3 regions of the Streptomyces sp. NPDC088706 genome follow, and region 2 is predicted to be linked to each of the others. Evidence: riboswitches for the same ligand, from Rfam matches in the RefSeq annotation. Region 2 holds a riboswitch; each other region holds the start of a gene.
What was found. A riboswitch is a leader RNA that binds a small molecule or an ion and turns the genes downstream of it on or off. The one in region 2 is predicted to bind thiamine pyrophosphate.

Region 1 (5,073 bases), on a different contig from region 2:
AAGTTCGACGCGCTGGAGTACGGCGAGGTGATCACGCGCGACCTGAAGGTCGCCGACGCCACCGCCATCACGCTCTGCCGTGACAACCAGCTCCCGATCCTCGTCTTCGAGCTGACCGCCGAGGGCAATATCGCCCGCGCGGTCAAGGGTGAGAAGATCGGCACGCTCGTCAGCGACGAGAGCACCCGGGCCTGACGGCCCCCAGGATGGACAACGGCCTGCCGGTCGGACACCGTGCAGGTGAGGACGCGACGCAGGACCCGCAGGGCCCGTCGATGACGGGTCCGCTCAAGACACGCAGGAGCACGTGGTGATCGAAGAAATCCTCCTCGAGGCCGAGGAGAAGATGGAGAAGGCCGTTGTCGTTGCGAAAGAGGACTTCGCCGCGATCCGTACCGGCCGCGCGCACCCGGCGATGTTCAACAAGATCGTCGCCGACTACTACGGCGCGCTGACCCCGATCAACCAGCTGGCCTCGTTCTCGGTTCCCGAGCCGCGGATGGCCGTCGTGACGCCGTTCGACAAGACCGCGCTGCGCAACATCGAGCAGGCGATCCGCGACTCCGACCTCGGCGTCAACCCGAGCAACGACGGCAACATCATCCGGGTGACGTTCCCCGAGCTGACCCAGGACCGCCGCAAGGAGTACATCAAGGTCGCCAAGACCAAGGCCGAGGACTCCAAGATCTCGATCCGCTCCATCCGCCGCAAGGCCAAGGAAGCGCTCGACAAGCTCGTGAAGGACAAGGAGTCCGGCGAGGACGAGGTGCGCCGCGCCGAGAAGGAGCTCGACGACACCACCGCGAAGTACGTCGCGCAGGTGGACGAGCTGCTCAAGCACAAGGAAGCCGAGCTGCTCGAAGTCTGATGAACGACTCTTCCTGGGGCGCACCGCAGGGAGCCGGTTTCCGGGGTGCCCCCGAGATGGGGGTCGCTCCGGCGGGTCCTGCCTACGATGTGTATGAAGCCCAGCAGACTCGGCCCATGCCCAACGTGCCGGACGTTCCCGACGCAGGTAGAGACGCAGAGAGCCCCGACGGCCGGGACGGGGACGCCGCGTACGTCAGCGGCCCCCTGTTCCGTGACGAGAAGCCGCAGGAGCCCATGTCCACCCCGTTGCCGTCCCCGCCGCAGAAGAAGCGTGCGGGGCGTGATCTGCGCGCCGCCATAGGGGTCGGCCTGGGGCTCGGCGCCGTCATCGTGGCCTCGTTGTTCATCGTGAAGGCCGTCTTCGTCGGCGTGGTCGCCCTCGCCGTCGTGGTCGGCCTCCGGGAGCTCACCTCCCGGCTGCGGGAGCAGAAGGGCATCAAGGCGCCCCTCGTCCCGCTGGCGGTGGGCGGGGCCGCGATGGTCGTCGCCGGTTACGCGCGGGGCGCGGAGGGCGCCTGGGTCGCCATGGCCCTGACCGCCCTGGCGGTGCTGGTCTGGCGGATGACCGAACCGCCGGAGGGGTACCTCAAGGACGTCACCGCCGGCGTCTTCGCCGCGTTCTACGTCCCGTTCCTCGCCACCTTCGTCGCCCTGATGCTGGCGGCGGACGACGGGCGGTGGCGGGTCCTGGTCTTCCTCGTCCTCACCGTCGTCAGCGACACCGGGGCGTACGCGGTCGGCTGGCGCTTCGGCACCCACAAGCTCGCGCCGCGCATCAGCCCCGGCAAGACCCGCGAGGGTCTGCTCGGTGCCGTTTCCTTCGCCATGGTCGGCGGCGCGCTGTGCATGGAGTTCCTGATCGACGGCGGCGCCTGGTGGCAGGGGCTGCTGCTCGGTCTCGCGGTCGCCGTCAGTGCCACCCTCGGCGACCTGGGCGAGTCGATGATCAAGCGGGACCTCGGGATCAAGGACATGGGCACCCTGCTCCCCGGCCACGGCGGCATCATGGACCGGCTGGACTCGCTGCTGCCGACCGCGCCGGTGGTCTGGCTCCTGCTGGTGCTGTTCGTCGGCTCCGGCTGAGCCCGTACGCACCCGTCCCACCTGCACGTTCTACGAGTGAGGGTCCGTCGTCCACAGGGCGGCGGGCCCTCACCCGTCTGTCTGCGACACTGGATGAACCATGCCTAAGCCCGGAGAACTCACTTTCGTCGCGCCCCGCGGAGCCAAGAAGCCGCCGCGGCACCTCGCCGACCTCACGCCCGCCGAGCGCAAGGAAGCGGTCGCCGCGACCGGCGAGAAGCCGTTCCGCGCCCAGCAGCTCTCGCAGCACTACTTCGCGCGGTACGCGCACGACCCGGCGCAGTGGACCAACATTCCCGCCGGGTCCCGGGAGAAGCTCGCCGAGGCGCTGTTCCCCGACCTGATGTCCGTGGTCCGCCACATCAGCTGCGACGACGACACCACCCGTAAGACGCTGTGGAAGCTGCACGACGGGACGCTCGTCGAGTCCGTCCTGATGCGCTACCCCGAGCGCGTCACGATGTGCATCTCCTCCCAGGCCGGCTGCGGGATGAACTGCCCCTTCTGCGCCACCGGGCAGGCCGGGCTCGACCGCAATCTGTCCACCGCCGAGATCGTGCACCAGATCGTCGACGGCATGCGGGCCCTGCGCGACGGCGAGGTGCCCGGCGGTCCTGCCCGGCTCTCCAACATCGTCTTCATGGGCATGGGCGAGCCGCTCGCCAACTACAACCGCGTCGTCGGAGCGATCCGCCGGCTCACCGACCCCGAGCCGGACGGTCTCGGCCTCTCCCAGCGCGGGATCACCGTCTCCACCGTCGGGCTCGTCCCGGCGATGCTGCGCTTCGCGGACGAGGGCTTCAAGTGCCGCCTGGCCGTCTCGCTGCACGCCCCGGACGACGAGCTGCGCGACACCCTGGTCCCCGTCAACACCCGGTGGAACGTGCGCGAGGTGCTGGACGCCGCCTGGGAGTACGCGGAGAAGTCCGGCCGCCGCATCTCCATCGAGTACGCCCTGATCCGGGACATCAACGACCAGGCCTGGCGCGGCGACCTGCTCGGCCGGCTGCTCAAGGGCAAGCGGGTGCACGTCAACCTGATCCCGCTCAACCCCACGCCCGGCTCCAAGTGGACAGCCTCGCGGCCCGAGGACGAGAAGGCGTTCGTCGAGGCCATCGCGGCCCACGGCGTGCCCGTCACCGTCCGGGACACCCGCGGCCAGGAGATCGACGGGGCCTGCGGGCAGCTGGCGGCCTCCGAGCGCTGAGTGCGGACGGCCTCACGGCACCCGGCCGAAAACCGCCGGTGTAGCCTGGGCGCGAAATCAACTTCATATTCCGACAGGGGAGCGCCACAGCGCTGAGAGTGCGGCACCGAGGACAGGTCGGCCGCAGACCCTCTGAACCTCGCCCGGGTCATTCCGGGTAGGAAGTTCGGACCTTACTCAAGCTGTTGCGCCCTGCCCGCTTCCGGTACGACCCGGCGGCGGGCAGGGCCGCGTCTCTTCCTGGTCACCTCCAGGAGGAATCACATGAACACCACCAAGAAGTACGCCTCGACCGCGCTCGCGGCGGCGCTCGGCGTCACCGTCCTCGCGGGCTGCGGCGGCTCGGGCGACAGCTCGGCCGGGTCCGGCGCGTCCAAGGGCAGCGGCTCCAGGACCGTCACCCTGGTCACCCACGACTCCTTCAACGCCTCGCCAGCGGTGCTGAAGCGGTTCACCAAGGAGAGCGGCTACACCGTCAAGCTCCTCAAGAGCGGCGACGCCGGCGCCGCCCTCAACCAGGAGATCCTGACCAAGGGCTCCCCGCGCGGCGACGTCTTCTTCGGCGTCGACAACACCCTGCTCTCCCGCGCCCTCGACAACGGCCTCTTCACCGCGTACGAGGCCAAGGGCCTGGACCGGGTCGCGGAGGGCACCGAGCAGGACGACAAGCACCGCGTCACGCCCGTCGACACCGGCGACATCTGCGTCAACTACGACAAGAAGTACTTCGCCGACAAGAAACTCGCGCCGCCGCAGACCTTCGAGGACCTGCTGAAGCCCGCGTACAAGAACCTCCTCGTCACCGAGAACGCGGCGAGCTCCTCGCCCGGCCTCGGCTTCCTCCTCGGCACCGTCGCCACCCAGGGCGAGGACGGCTACGAGGCGTACTGGAAGAAGCTCAAGGCCAACGGCGTCAAGGTGGTCGACAGCTGGGAGCAGGCCTACAGCGAGGAGTTCTCCGGCTCCGCCGGCGGCAGGAAGGCCAAGGCGGACCGGCCGCTCGTCGTCTCCTACGCCTCCAGCCCGCCCGTCGAGGTCCTCTACGCCGACCCGCGGCCCGAGGAGGCCCCCACCGGCGTCTCCACCGGGACCTGCTTCCGGCAGACCGAGTACGCCGGACTGCTGGACGGCGCGAAGAACGAGGAGGGCGGCAAGGCGCTGCTGGACTTCCTGATCAGCAAGCCGTTCCAGGAGGACGTGCCGCTGAACATGTTCGTGAACCCGGTCGTCACGGACGCGAAGCTCCCGGCGATCTTCACCGAGTTCGGCGAGAGTGTCGACAAGCCGGCCACGGTGGCGCCGGACAAGATCGCCGCCAACCGTGAGCAGTGGGTCCGGTCGTGGCACTCGCTCGCCGTGAAGTAGCCGGTACCGCCGGCGGGGGAGGGCGGCGCGGGGCGGCGGTACGGCTCGGCCTGATGGCCGTGCCCGTCGCGTTCTTCGCCCTCTTCTTCGGCTACCCCGTGACCGCGATCGTCGGCCGTGGGCTGAAGGTGGCGGGCCGGTGGCAGTTCGGGCGGATCGGCGAGGTGCTGATCCGCCCGGACATCCTCGACGTCCTCTGGTTCACCACCTGGCAGGCCCTCGCCTCCACCGCGCTCACCCTGCTGATCGCCCTGCCCGGCGCGTATGTCTTCGCCCGCTTCGACTTCCCCGGGAAGCAGGTGCTGCGCGCGGTCGTCACCGTGCCCTTCGTGCTGCCCACGGTCGTCGTCGGCACCGCGTTCCTGGCGCTGCTCGGGCGCGGCGGCTTCCTGGACGAGCTGTGGGGGCTGCGGCTCGACACCACCGTGTGGGCGATCCTGCTGGCGCACGTCTTCTTCAACTACGCCGTGGTCGTACGGACGGTGGGCGGCCTCTGGTCGCAGCTGGACCCGCGCCAGGAGGAGGCCGCCCGGGTGCTCGGCGCCGGA
Region 2 (5,073 bases):
CGAACGCCCGGACCTGGAGGGCGTCGGTGACCGGCTCAACACCGAACAGCTGCGCACGATGGCGCTCAACGCCACGGCGCTGATCACCGCGGCCGCCGCCACCGAGTACGAGCACTACGTGAAGGCCCGGGCCGAGCTGCGCGCGGCGAGCGCCACCGTCCAGGAGGGCGAGCCGTACGCGGACGGCTCATCGACGGTCGAACCGGGCGCCGGCATAGGAGCGGTGCTCACGGTCCTCACACCGCTCCTCGCGGGCGCCGCCGCCGTGATCTTCCTGCTCGTCGGCTATCTGCTGAAGGCGGTCAGCCCGTCGGTCGCCTTCGCCACCACCATGGTGGCGGCCGGGTGGTTCTTCGCGGCCGTCGCCGCCGCGGCCATCCTGGTCGCCGCCGGGGGGCTCCTCGTCACCGCCCTGCGCAACGGCTCGACCTCCCTGGCCGCCGAGGACGAGGAACAGGGGCTGCCGGAGGAGGTCGCCAGGGCCAGGGAGGCCTGGCGGCACGCCCTGCTGGAGCGCGGCATCCTGCCGTTCCTCCGGGACGCGCTGGCCGACCCGACCGCGGGCCCCGCCGCCCGGACCCCGCACCGCTCGCCCAACCGCATTCCGAAGGTCGGCTACAGCAGGCCGGACTTCTCCGGCCCGGAGGACGGCCCGTCGGCGGGGCCCCGGCCGACCTTCACGAGCCCCGACTTCAGCAGCCCGGACTTCGGCGGGCCGGAGCACCGGCCGGAATAGCGGTACGGGGCCGAGCCCTCCGGCCCCGTACCGGGCAGAGCCCTCCCGGGGTCCGGGAGGGCTTGCGGCTCCCGGCCGGCCCCGCCCTCGCCCCCGGAAACGCCGCAGGCCGGGGCGGCAAGTGCCGCACCCGGCCCGGGAGATGCTCCGGATCGACCGGAGCAGTGGATCAGACCGTCTGCGGAGCGAGCTTCGGGTTGGTCCCGTACTCGTTCGCCTCCGCCTTGCCCTCCGAGGCAAGGAAGACCAGCAGGACGATGCCGCCGACCAGCGGGACGAACGAGATCAGGAACCACCAGCCGGACCGGCCGGTGTCGTGCAGCCGGCGCACCATCACGGCGAGCGACGGGATGATCGTCGCAACCATGTAGATGAGGTACGGGACCGTCGTGTCGATCGCGGCGCCGAGACCCATCAGGATGGCCACCACAATCAGGTTGATGAGCGTGAACAGCCAGTACTCCTTGCGGCGCGCGCGTCCACTGAAGCCTGCGTAGTTCTTGAGTACGGCCAGGTACCAGTTCACTGTGTTTCCCTCCCCAGGCCCCCCGTGCGAGGGCCACCAATTTCAGCCAAGCAAGCCGGAAAGTAAGCCACAGATAAGGAGCGGGTCAAGCTCAGTTGACGCAGCTGCGAAACGTACATCCAGCTGCCGCACGACTGTGTCCATACTGTCGCCTAACAAGGCCCGCAACCACACCAGATGATCATCAAGGCCGCAAGGCGCCCATAAGGGAAGCCCGTTGGCCTCACGTCAATCGGTCAAGAGGCTGGAACGGCAGCCGTCCCCGACACCGCCGGGGGTGTCGGGGACGGCGATCGGGCCGCAGAGGCTAGTCGGCGATCGGCAGGTAGACGCGGTTGCCGGCGGCCGCGAACTCCTTCGACTTCTCGGCCATGCCCTCCTCGATCTCCTCCTGTGAACCGCCGTGCTGGCGGCGGATGTCCTGGGAGATCTTCATCGAGCAGAACTTCGGCCCGCACATGGAGCAGAAGTGCGCCGTCTTCGCCGGCTCGGCGGGCAGCGTCTCGTCGTGGAACTCCCGGGCCGTGTCCGGGTCGAGGGCCAGGTTGAACTGGTCCTCCCACCGGAACTCGAACCGAGCGTCGGAGAGCGCGTCGTCCCACTCCTGCGCGCCCGGGTGCCCCTTGGCGAGGTCGGCCGCGTGGGCGGCGATCTTGTAGGTGATCACGCCCGTCTTCACGTCGTCCCGGTTGGGCAGCCCCAGGTGCTCCTTGGGCGTGACGTAGCAGAGCATCGCCGTGCCCCACCAGGCGATCATCGCGGCGCCGATGCCCGAGGTGATGTGGTCGTAGGCGGGCGCGACGTCCGTGGTCAGCGGGCCGAGCGTGTAGAACGGCGCCTCCTCGCAGATCTCCTGCTGGAGGTCGATGTTCTCCTTGATCTTGTGCATCGGGACGTGCCCGGGGCCCTCGATCATGGTCTGGACGCCGAACCGCTTGGCGATCGTGTTCAGCTCGCCCAGCGTGCGCAGCTCGGCGAACTGCGCCTCGTCGTTGGCGTCGGCGATCGAACCGGGGCGCAGCCCGTCACCGAGGGAGTAGGTGACGTCGTACGCCGCGAGGATCTCGCAGAGCTCCTCGAAGCGCTCGTAGAGGAACGACTCCTTGTGGTGCGCCAGGCACCAGGCCGCCATGATCGAGCCGCCGCGCGAGACGATACCGGTCTTGCGACGGGCCGTCAGTGGGACGTACGGCAGGCGCACTCCGGCGTGCACCGTCATGTAGTCCACGCCCTGTTCGGCCTGCTCGATGACGGTGTCCTTGTAGATCTCCCAGGTCAGCTCCTCGGCCCGGCCGTCCACCTTTTCCAGCGCCTGGTACAGCGGGACGGTGCCGATCGGTACGGGGGAGTTGCGCAGCACCCACTCACGGGTGGTGTGGATGTTGCGGCCGGTGGACAGGTCCATGACCGTGTCGGCGCCCCATTTGGTCGCCCAGGTCATCTTGTCCACCTCCTCCTCGATGGAGGAGGTGACGGCCGAGTTGCCGATGTTGGCGTTGACCTTCACCAGGAACCGCTTGCCGATGATCATCGGCTCGATCTCGGGGTGGTTGACGTTGGCCGGCAGCACGGCGCGACCCGCCGCGATCTCCTCGCGGACGACCTCGGCCTCGACGTTCTCCCGGATCGCGACGTATTCCATCTCCGGGGTGATCTCACCCCGCCGGGCGTACGCGAGCTGGGTGACGGGGCGTCCGTCGCGGCTGCGGCGCGGCTGGCGCGGCCGGCCGGGGAAGACGGCGTCCAGGTTGCGCAGCCCGCCGCGCGGCGAGGTGTGCTTGAGCCCGTCGTCCTCGGGGCGGGCCGGGCGGCCCGCGTACTCCTCGGTGTCGCCGCGGGCGATGATCCAGTTCTCCCGCAGGGGCGCGAGGCCGCGGCGGACATCGGTGTCGATGGAGGGATCGGTGTACGGCCCCGACGTGTCGTACAGCGTCACGTCCTTGCCGTTGGTCAGGTGCACCTGTCGGACCGGCACCCGGAGGTCCGGGCGTGAGCCCTGGACGTACCCCTTGTGCCAACCGATGGACTTCCCGGCCTCGTCCTTCGGGGTCCCGTCGCCCGGCGTCGTGCCGTTCGGCGTTCCGTCGTTCTGTTTCGAGGCAGGCGTGCGTGCGTCCGCTGTGGTCATGAGACCTACTCCCTACGCCGGCATTACCCGGTAACAGGTTCGGCGGTCGGCGCAGCGTGTTCCGTACAGATGTACGGCGGTCAGCGCCCTCTCAGCCCGGTGCTCCGAGCTCCCGCGTGTGCAAAGGTGCCTCCACGCTAGCGTCCTTTCCGGCGAGCTGACCAGAGGGCCCTCCCGTTCTTGCGATGATCGCCCCGTGACCTCCCCCCAAAGTGACCCCGCACCCCCGCCCCAGGACCACCCCCACGGCCACACGCACAGCCACGGGCCCGCCGCCCCGGTCTCCCAGCACCTGCGCAAGGTCATCGCCGCGGTACTGATCCCGTTCGCCACGGCGGTCGTCGTCGGCCTGATCGCGTTCTGGCCCGGTGGCGCCCCCGACCACGAGCGCACCGGTGTCGGATTCGACCGGCAGACCCAGGACGGCAAGGTGGTCCAGGTCGTCAAGGTCGACTGCGCCGACGTCAACGCCGCGCAGGTCCCGCCGACCGGTGACACCTCCACCCCCCCGGGCCGGGAAGCCGTGGACGAGGAGGAAGGGGAGTGCGCGAAGGCGACCGTCGAAGTGACCAGCGGTGACGACAAGGGCCGCAGGTTCGTCGAGGTGGTCCAGCCGGACGCGCCCCGCCAACTACGCGAGGGCCAGGGCGTGGTCGTGGCCTACGCCCCCGACGCGCCCCGCGACCTCCAGTACTCCGTCACCGATGTGAACCGGAAGATCCCGATGACGCTGCTGGCCGCGATCTTCGCCCTGGCGGTGGTCGCGGTGGGCCGGCTGCGCGGGGTGATGGCGCTGGTGGCGCTGGCCGTCTCGTTCGCCGTACTGACGCTGTTCATCCTGCCGGCGATCCTGCAGGGCTCGAATCCGCTGGTGGTGGCGGTGATCGGGGCCAGCGCCATCATGCTGGCGGCGCTCTACATGTGCCACGGGGTGACCGCGCGCACCTCCGTAGCGGTCATCGGCACGCTGATCTCCCTGCTGCTGATCGGGCTGCTGGGCTCCCTGTTCATCGGCTGGGCGGACCTGAGCGGCAACACCGACGACAACACCGGCCTCATCCACGGGCTGTACCCGGACATCGACATGAGCGGTCTGCTGCTGGCCGGTGTCATCATCGGATCGCTCGGGGTGCTCGACGATGTGACGGTCACCCAGACCTCCGCCGTCTGGGAACTGCATCAGGCGGACCCGCGGATGGGTTGGCGCGGGCTGTACCGGGCAGGTATCCGCATCGGACGGGACCACATCGCCTCGGTCGTGAACACCCTGGTGCTGGCGTACGCGGGCGCGGCGCTGCCGCTGCTGCTGCTCTTCTCCATCGCCCAGAGCAACGTGGGGACGGTGGCCAACAGCGAGTTGGTCGCCGAGGAGATCGTCCGGACGCTGGTCGGTTCGATCGGTCTGGTCGCGTCGGTGCCGGTGACGACGGTGCTCGCCGCACTGGTGGTCTCCGCGGACCGCCCGGGGACCGGCACCTCCTCATCCACGGCCGCCGCCCCCGCGCGGACCGGCAGGGGCCGCCGCCGTAAGGCGTGAGGCGGGGAGGTACGGGCGCTCAGCCCGCGTTCTGTTCCTCGGCGAGGATGCGGCCGAGCGCCTCCTCCAGGTTGCCGTCGAAGTCACCCAGCGTGTGCTCCTGACCGAGGGGCACCAGCTTGTCGGTCCGGTCGAGGAACGCCACC
Region 3 (5,073 bases), on a different contig from region 2:
CCTCCGGCCGGAAGAACATCTGGGTGATCGCGTAGTCGGCCCCGGCCCGGCACTTGTCCACGAAGTGGCCGATGTCCGTCTCCCAGTCGGCGGAGCGCGGGTGCATCTCGGGGAACGCGGCGACGCCGACGCAGAAGTCGCCGGACTCCTTGATGAGGCGGACCAGGTCGGCCGCGTACTTCACGCCCTGCGGGTGCTCCACCCACTCCCCCATCGGGTCGCCGGGCGGGTCGCCGCGGACCGCGAGGATGTTCCTGATCCCGGCGTCGGCGTACTGGCCGACCATGTTGCGCAGCTCGGCGACCGAGTGGCTCACCGCGGTGAGGTGGGCGACCGGGGTGAGCGTGGAGTCGGCGGCGATCTGCTGGGTCGCCCGCACCGTCCCGGCCCGGGTGGAGCCGCCGGCCCCGTAGGTCACCGAGACGAAGCTCGGACGGACCGCCTCGACCCGGCGCAGCGCGTTCCAGAGGTTGCGCTCGCCCTTCTCGGTCTTGGGCGCCCAGAACTCGAAGGAGTACGAGGTCTTGCCGGTCGCGAGCAGGTCACGCACGGTGCGTGCGTGGTCCGTCCTGGTGGAGGGTGTCCCAAGGGCCATAGGGGGAGGTTAACCAGGGGGTGGACACTCGCCCAACCAGAGCAGCCAAAATTGTCTCGTTTTGCCGGTTTGCCGTCCATCCCTTGGGACGACGGGGGCCCGGGGTACTGCGGTCACCGTGGAAGAGCTGCTCAGAGCGCGTGTGCCCGGACCCTCTTGGCCAGGTCGGCGGCGGCGGCCGAGGGGTCGTCCGCCTCGGTGATCGCCCGGACGACCACGATCCGCCGGGCGCCCGCCTCCAGCACCCGGTCCAGGTTCCCCGCGTCGATCCCGCCGATCGCGAACCAGGGGCGCGGCTGCGCCAGGGAGGCGGCGTACCGCACGAGGCCGAGGCCGGGGGCGTGGCGCCCGGGCTTGGTGGGGGTGGGCCAGCAGGGACCGGTGCAGAAGTAGTCCACGCCCTCCTGGGCGACGGCGGCGTCGACCTCGGACTCGGCGTGCGTGGAGCGGCCGACCAACCGGCCGGGGCCGATGATCGCGCGGGCGGCGTCCACCGGCAGGTCGCCCTGGCCCAGGTGCAGGACGTCGGCGCCGATGGCGTGGGCGACGTCGGCGCGGTCGTTGACGGCGAGGAGCTTGCCGTGGCGCCGGCAGGCGTCGGCGAGGACCGCGAGGTGATCGAGCTCCTCGGCGGCCTCCATGCCCTTGTCCCGGAGCTGGACGATGTCGACCCCACCGGAGAGCGCGGCGTCCAGGAACGCGGGGAGGTCGCCCTGCTTCCTGCGGGCGTCCGTACACAGATAGAGCCGGGCGTCGGACAGCTGCTCGCTGGGCGTGGGCATGGTGGAGTCCCCCCGTGGTCGTGGCGGGATACGGGCCGCGCTGCACGCGGGGCCCGTACGCCGCTTCCGGTCGTGTCGGTCAGACGGCGAGCGCCTGGGCGCGGCGCTTCACCTCCGTACCGCGATTCTCGCTCAGCGCCTGCGCGGGGGTGCCGGGCAGGGTCGGATCGGGGGTGAAGAGCCATTCCAGCATCTCTTCGTCGGAATAGCCGTCGTCCCTCAGGAGGGTCAGGGTGCCGGAGAGGCCCTTGACCACCTTGTCGCCGTCGATGAAGGCGGCGGGCACCTGAAGCGTCCGGTTCTCACCACGGCGTACGGCGATGAGCTGGCCCTCCTTGACCAGCTGCCGTACGCGCGTCACCTCGACGTCGAGCTTTTCCGCGATGTCGGGGAGGTGGAGCCAGGCGGGGACGAGAGCATCGGTCTTTGCGTCAATCTCGGTCACAAGGACAAGCGTGCCATCCCGGACCGACAGCCGGTAGCCGGGCCGACCGTACGGGGGTCCCACGGGCCGCGCTCGTACGGTCGGCCCGCAGGCTCACAGGGCGGTGGACTTCAGCGGTACGGCGGGGTCGGCGACCCGGTCGGGGTCGAGCACGGCTCCGGATTCGATGAGCTTGCGGCCCTGGGCGAGGTCACGGGGGCGGCCCACCGCGAGGACGGCGACCAGGGCCCCGGCCTTGAGCCAGCACACCGACCAGGCGGACTCGGCGCCGTCGCCGCGCCACAGCAGGGTGTCGGCGTGGGCGTGGTGGCCGGCGTACTGCACGAAGCGGCCGAACTGCTCGGACCAGAAGTAGGGGACGGGGTCGTGGACGGGGAGCGGCGCACCGCTCTCGGCGGCGAGGATCGCGGCGGCCGCGGTCCGCGGGCCCTGGAGGGCGTTGTCCCAGTGGTGGATCAGCAGGCGTTCGCCGTAGCGGGCGGAGGGGAAGGAGGCGCAGTCCCCGACCGCGTACACATCGGGCAGGGAGGTGCGCAGCGCGCTGTCGGCGGTGATCGAGCCGTCCGGGCCGCGTTCGACGCCGGAGCCGGCGAGCCAGCCGGTGGCGGGGCGGGCACCGATGCCGACGACGACGGCCCCGGCGGGCAGGGTGCGGCCGTCCGCGAGGGCGACCGCACCCTCCCCGACCCGCTCGACCCGGACGCCGGTGAGGAGTTCGGCGCCGCTCTCCGCGTACCAGCCGGCCATCGGGGCGGCGACCTCGGCGGGCAGGGTGCCGGCCAGCGGGCGGGCGGCGGCCTCGGCGACGGTGACCGCGCAGCCGGCGGCGCGGGCGGCGGTGGCGAACTCGGCGCCGATCCACCCCGCCCCGACGACGACCACGTCATGCTGCCGCTCCAGGACGGGCCGCAGCCGGGCGGCGTCGTCGAGGGTGCGCAGCAGATGGACGCCGGGGACGCCTTCGGTGCCGGGCAGGGCGATGGGCTCGGCGCCGGTCGCCAGGACCAGGACGTCGTAGGGGACGGGGCCGCCCGCCGTGTCCAGTACGTGGTCGGCGGCGCGCAGGGCGGTGACGTCCAGGCCGAGGCGGAGCGTGATGTCCAGCGCCTCGAAGTCGACGTCGAAGGCGGAGTCCTCGGCCTTGCCCAGCAGCACCGCCTTGGACAGGGGCGGCCGGTCGTAGGGCTGGTGGGGTTCGGCGCCGATCAGTGTGACGGGGCCGGTGAAGCCGGCTTCCCGCAGGGCGACGGCGGTCTGTACGCCCGCCATGCCCGCTCCGACGACCACGACGTTCCGTGTCCGCTGCCGCGCCGCGTGGTGTTCCGTCTGCTCGCTCACGTGTACCAGTCTATTCATCTGACGCAGCGTCAGGCGGGTACTTCCTCCACCACGCTCGTCCCGCTGCCCTCCTGGGACTCCCACGCCCAGCGCTCCTCCAGCCGCACCCGGCCGTCCGCGAGATCGACGACGGTGGAGAGGCAGTGGCCGCAGGAGGTCGTCCCGTCCTGCTTGAGCTGGACGTAGCGGAAGTCGAGCGCGTCCCCCTCGCGGGTGCCGACGAGATGACCGCGGACGACGTCACCGCCCGCGTACTCGGCCCAGATCCGGCCGCCCCGCTCGTGGTACGTGAAGCGGGTACGGGTGCCCACCTGGCCGGGGGCCTGGTCGGCGACGGGCGAGAGGACGAGTCCGTCGAGTGAACGGGCCACGGTGGCTGCTCCCTTGACCGGCCGCTTACCGGCCGTGGGCGAGTGGGTCTAGGCTGGCCACGGTAGAACACTCGCGGGAGCCCGGACGCACCGGGCTGAGAGGGAGGCTGGAGCGCCTCCGACCGTACGAACCTGATCCGGGTCATGCCGGCGAAGGGAGGGGCTGGACACCCATGCGCGTCTCGGGGAAAGCCTCCGGAATCCCGGGGGGAAGCTCAGGATCCGACGTCCTCGTCATCGGGGGCGGCGTCATCGGCCTGGTCACCGCGTGGCGGGCGGCCCAGCGCGGGCTGGCCGTCACCGTGGCCGATCCCGATCCGGGCGGCGGGGCCGCCCAGGTCGCGGCGGGCATGCTGGCCGCCGTCACCGAACTGCACTACGGCGAGGAGATGTTGCTCGGCCTCAACCTCGCCTCCGCCGCCCGCTATCCGGAGTTCGTCGCGGAGCTGGAGGCGGCGAGCGGCCGGGAGACCGGTTTCCGTACCTGCGGCACGCTGGCCGTCGCGCTGGACTCCGACGACCGCGCCCATCTGCGGGAGCTGCACGCCCTCCAGGAGCGTTCGGGCCTGGAGTCGGTCTGGCTCAGCGGCCGTGAGTGCCGACGCCTGGAGCCGATGCTGGCGCCGGGCGTGCGGGGCGGGCTGCGGGTCGACGGCGACCACCAGGTGGACCCGCGCCGGCTCGCCGCCGCGCTGCTGGCCGCCTGCGAGCGGGCGGGGGTCGCCTTCCACCGGGCCCCGGCCGAGCGGCTCACCGTCGCCGGGGGCCGGGCGGCCGGAGCCGTACTCGAAGGCGGTACGAAGCTCAAGGCCGACCAGGTCGTCCTCGCGGCGGGCAGCCTCAGCGGCCGGCTCGCGGGGCTGCCGGAGGAGGCCGTGCCGCCGGTCCGCCCGGTCAAGGGCCAGGTCCTGCGGCTGACCGTGCCACCGGCGTACGCCCCCTTCCTCAGCCGGACCGTGCGCGCCGTGGTCCGGGGCGGCCACCTCTACCTCGTACCGCGCGAGAACGGCGAGCTGGTCATCGGTGCCACCAGCGAGGAGATGGGCTGGGACACCACGGTCACCGCCGGCGGGGTGTACGAGCTGCTGCGCGACGCCCATGAGCTGGTACCCGGCATCACCGAGCTGCCGCTCACCGAGACCCGGGCCGGTCTGCGCCCCGCGTCGCCCGACAACGCACCCCTGCTCGGCCCGACCGCCCTGCCCGGTCTCCTCCTCGCCACCGGCCACCACCGCAACGGCGTCCTGCTGACGCCCGTCACCGGTGACGCGATGGCCGAGGTGCTGACCACCGGCGAGCTGCCCGAGGTGGCCCGCCCCTTCGCCCCGGGCCGGTTCGCGTCCGCCGTCGCCGCCCCCGTACTCCAGGAGCAGCCCGCATGAGCCCGTCCGTATCCGTCTCGGTGAACGGGGAGCCGCGCACCCTCGACGCGGGCACCCCGCTGGACCGCCTCGTCGCCACCCTGACCGCCGCGCCGTCCGGGGTCGCCGCCGCGGTCAACGAATGTGTCGTGCCGCGCGGCCGGTGGGCCGCCACCACGCT

Region 1: it holds a riboswitch for thiamine pyrophosphate, as region 2 does, so the genes downstream of both, ACIQAK_RS26730 (thiamine ABC transporter substrate-binding protein) here and thiC (phosphomethylpyrimidine synthase ThiC) in region 2, are expected to answer to the same signal.
Region 3: it holds a riboswitch for thiamine pyrophosphate, as region 2 does, so the genes downstream of both, thiO (glycine oxidase ThiO) here and thiC (phosphomethylpyrimidine synthase ThiC) in region 2, are expected to answer to the same signal.

The regions. Positions count from the first base shown of each region.
Region 1 is NZ_JBIVLW010000015.1:58,790-63,862, forward strand. It holds gene pyrH (UMP kinase) at 1-195, shown strand, start outside; gene frr (ribosome recycling factor) at 311-868, shown strand; gene ACIQAK_RS26720 (phosphatidate cytidylyltransferase) at 868-1,953, shown strand; gene rlmN (23S rRNA (adenine(2503)-C(2))-methyltransferase RlmN) at 2,054-3,160, shown strand; TPP riboswitch at 3,226-3,342, shown strand; gene ACIQAK_RS26730 (thiamine ABC transporter substrate-binding protein) at 3,425-4,525, shown strand; gene ACIQAK_RS26735 (iron ABC transporter permease) at 4,579-5,073, shown strand, end outside.
Region 2 is NZ_JBIVLW010000003.1:498,117-503,189, reverse strand. It holds gene ACIQAK_RS11745 (hypothetical protein) at 1-736, shown strand, start outside; gene ACIQAK_RS11740 (DUF805 domain-containing protein) at 906-1,262, opposite strand; gene thiC (phosphomethylpyrimidine synthase ThiC) at 1,570-3,390, opposite strand; TPP riboswitch at 3,383-3,516, opposite strand; gene ACIQAK_RS11730 (YibE/F family protein) at 3,587-4,927, shown strand; gene ACIQAK_RS11725 (SsgA family sporulation/cell division regulator) at 4,947-5,073, opposite strand, start outside.
Region 3 is NZ_JBIVLW010000001.1:320,778-325,850, forward strand. It holds gene metF (methylenetetrahydrofolate reductase [NAD(P)H]) at 1-595, opposite strand, end outside; gene thiE (thiamine phosphate synthase) at 727-1,377, opposite strand; gene ACIQAK_RS01485 (Rv2175c family DNA-binding protein) at 1,457-1,822, opposite strand; gene ACIQAK_RS01490 (FAD-dependent oxidoreductase) at 1,916-3,160, opposite strand; gene ACIQAK_RS01495 (hypothetical protein) at 3,190-3,531, opposite strand; TPP riboswitch at 3,595-3,707, shown strand; gene thiO (glycine oxidase ThiO) at 3,705-4,913, shown strand; gene thiS (sulfur carrier protein ThiS) at 4,910-5,073, shown strand, end outside.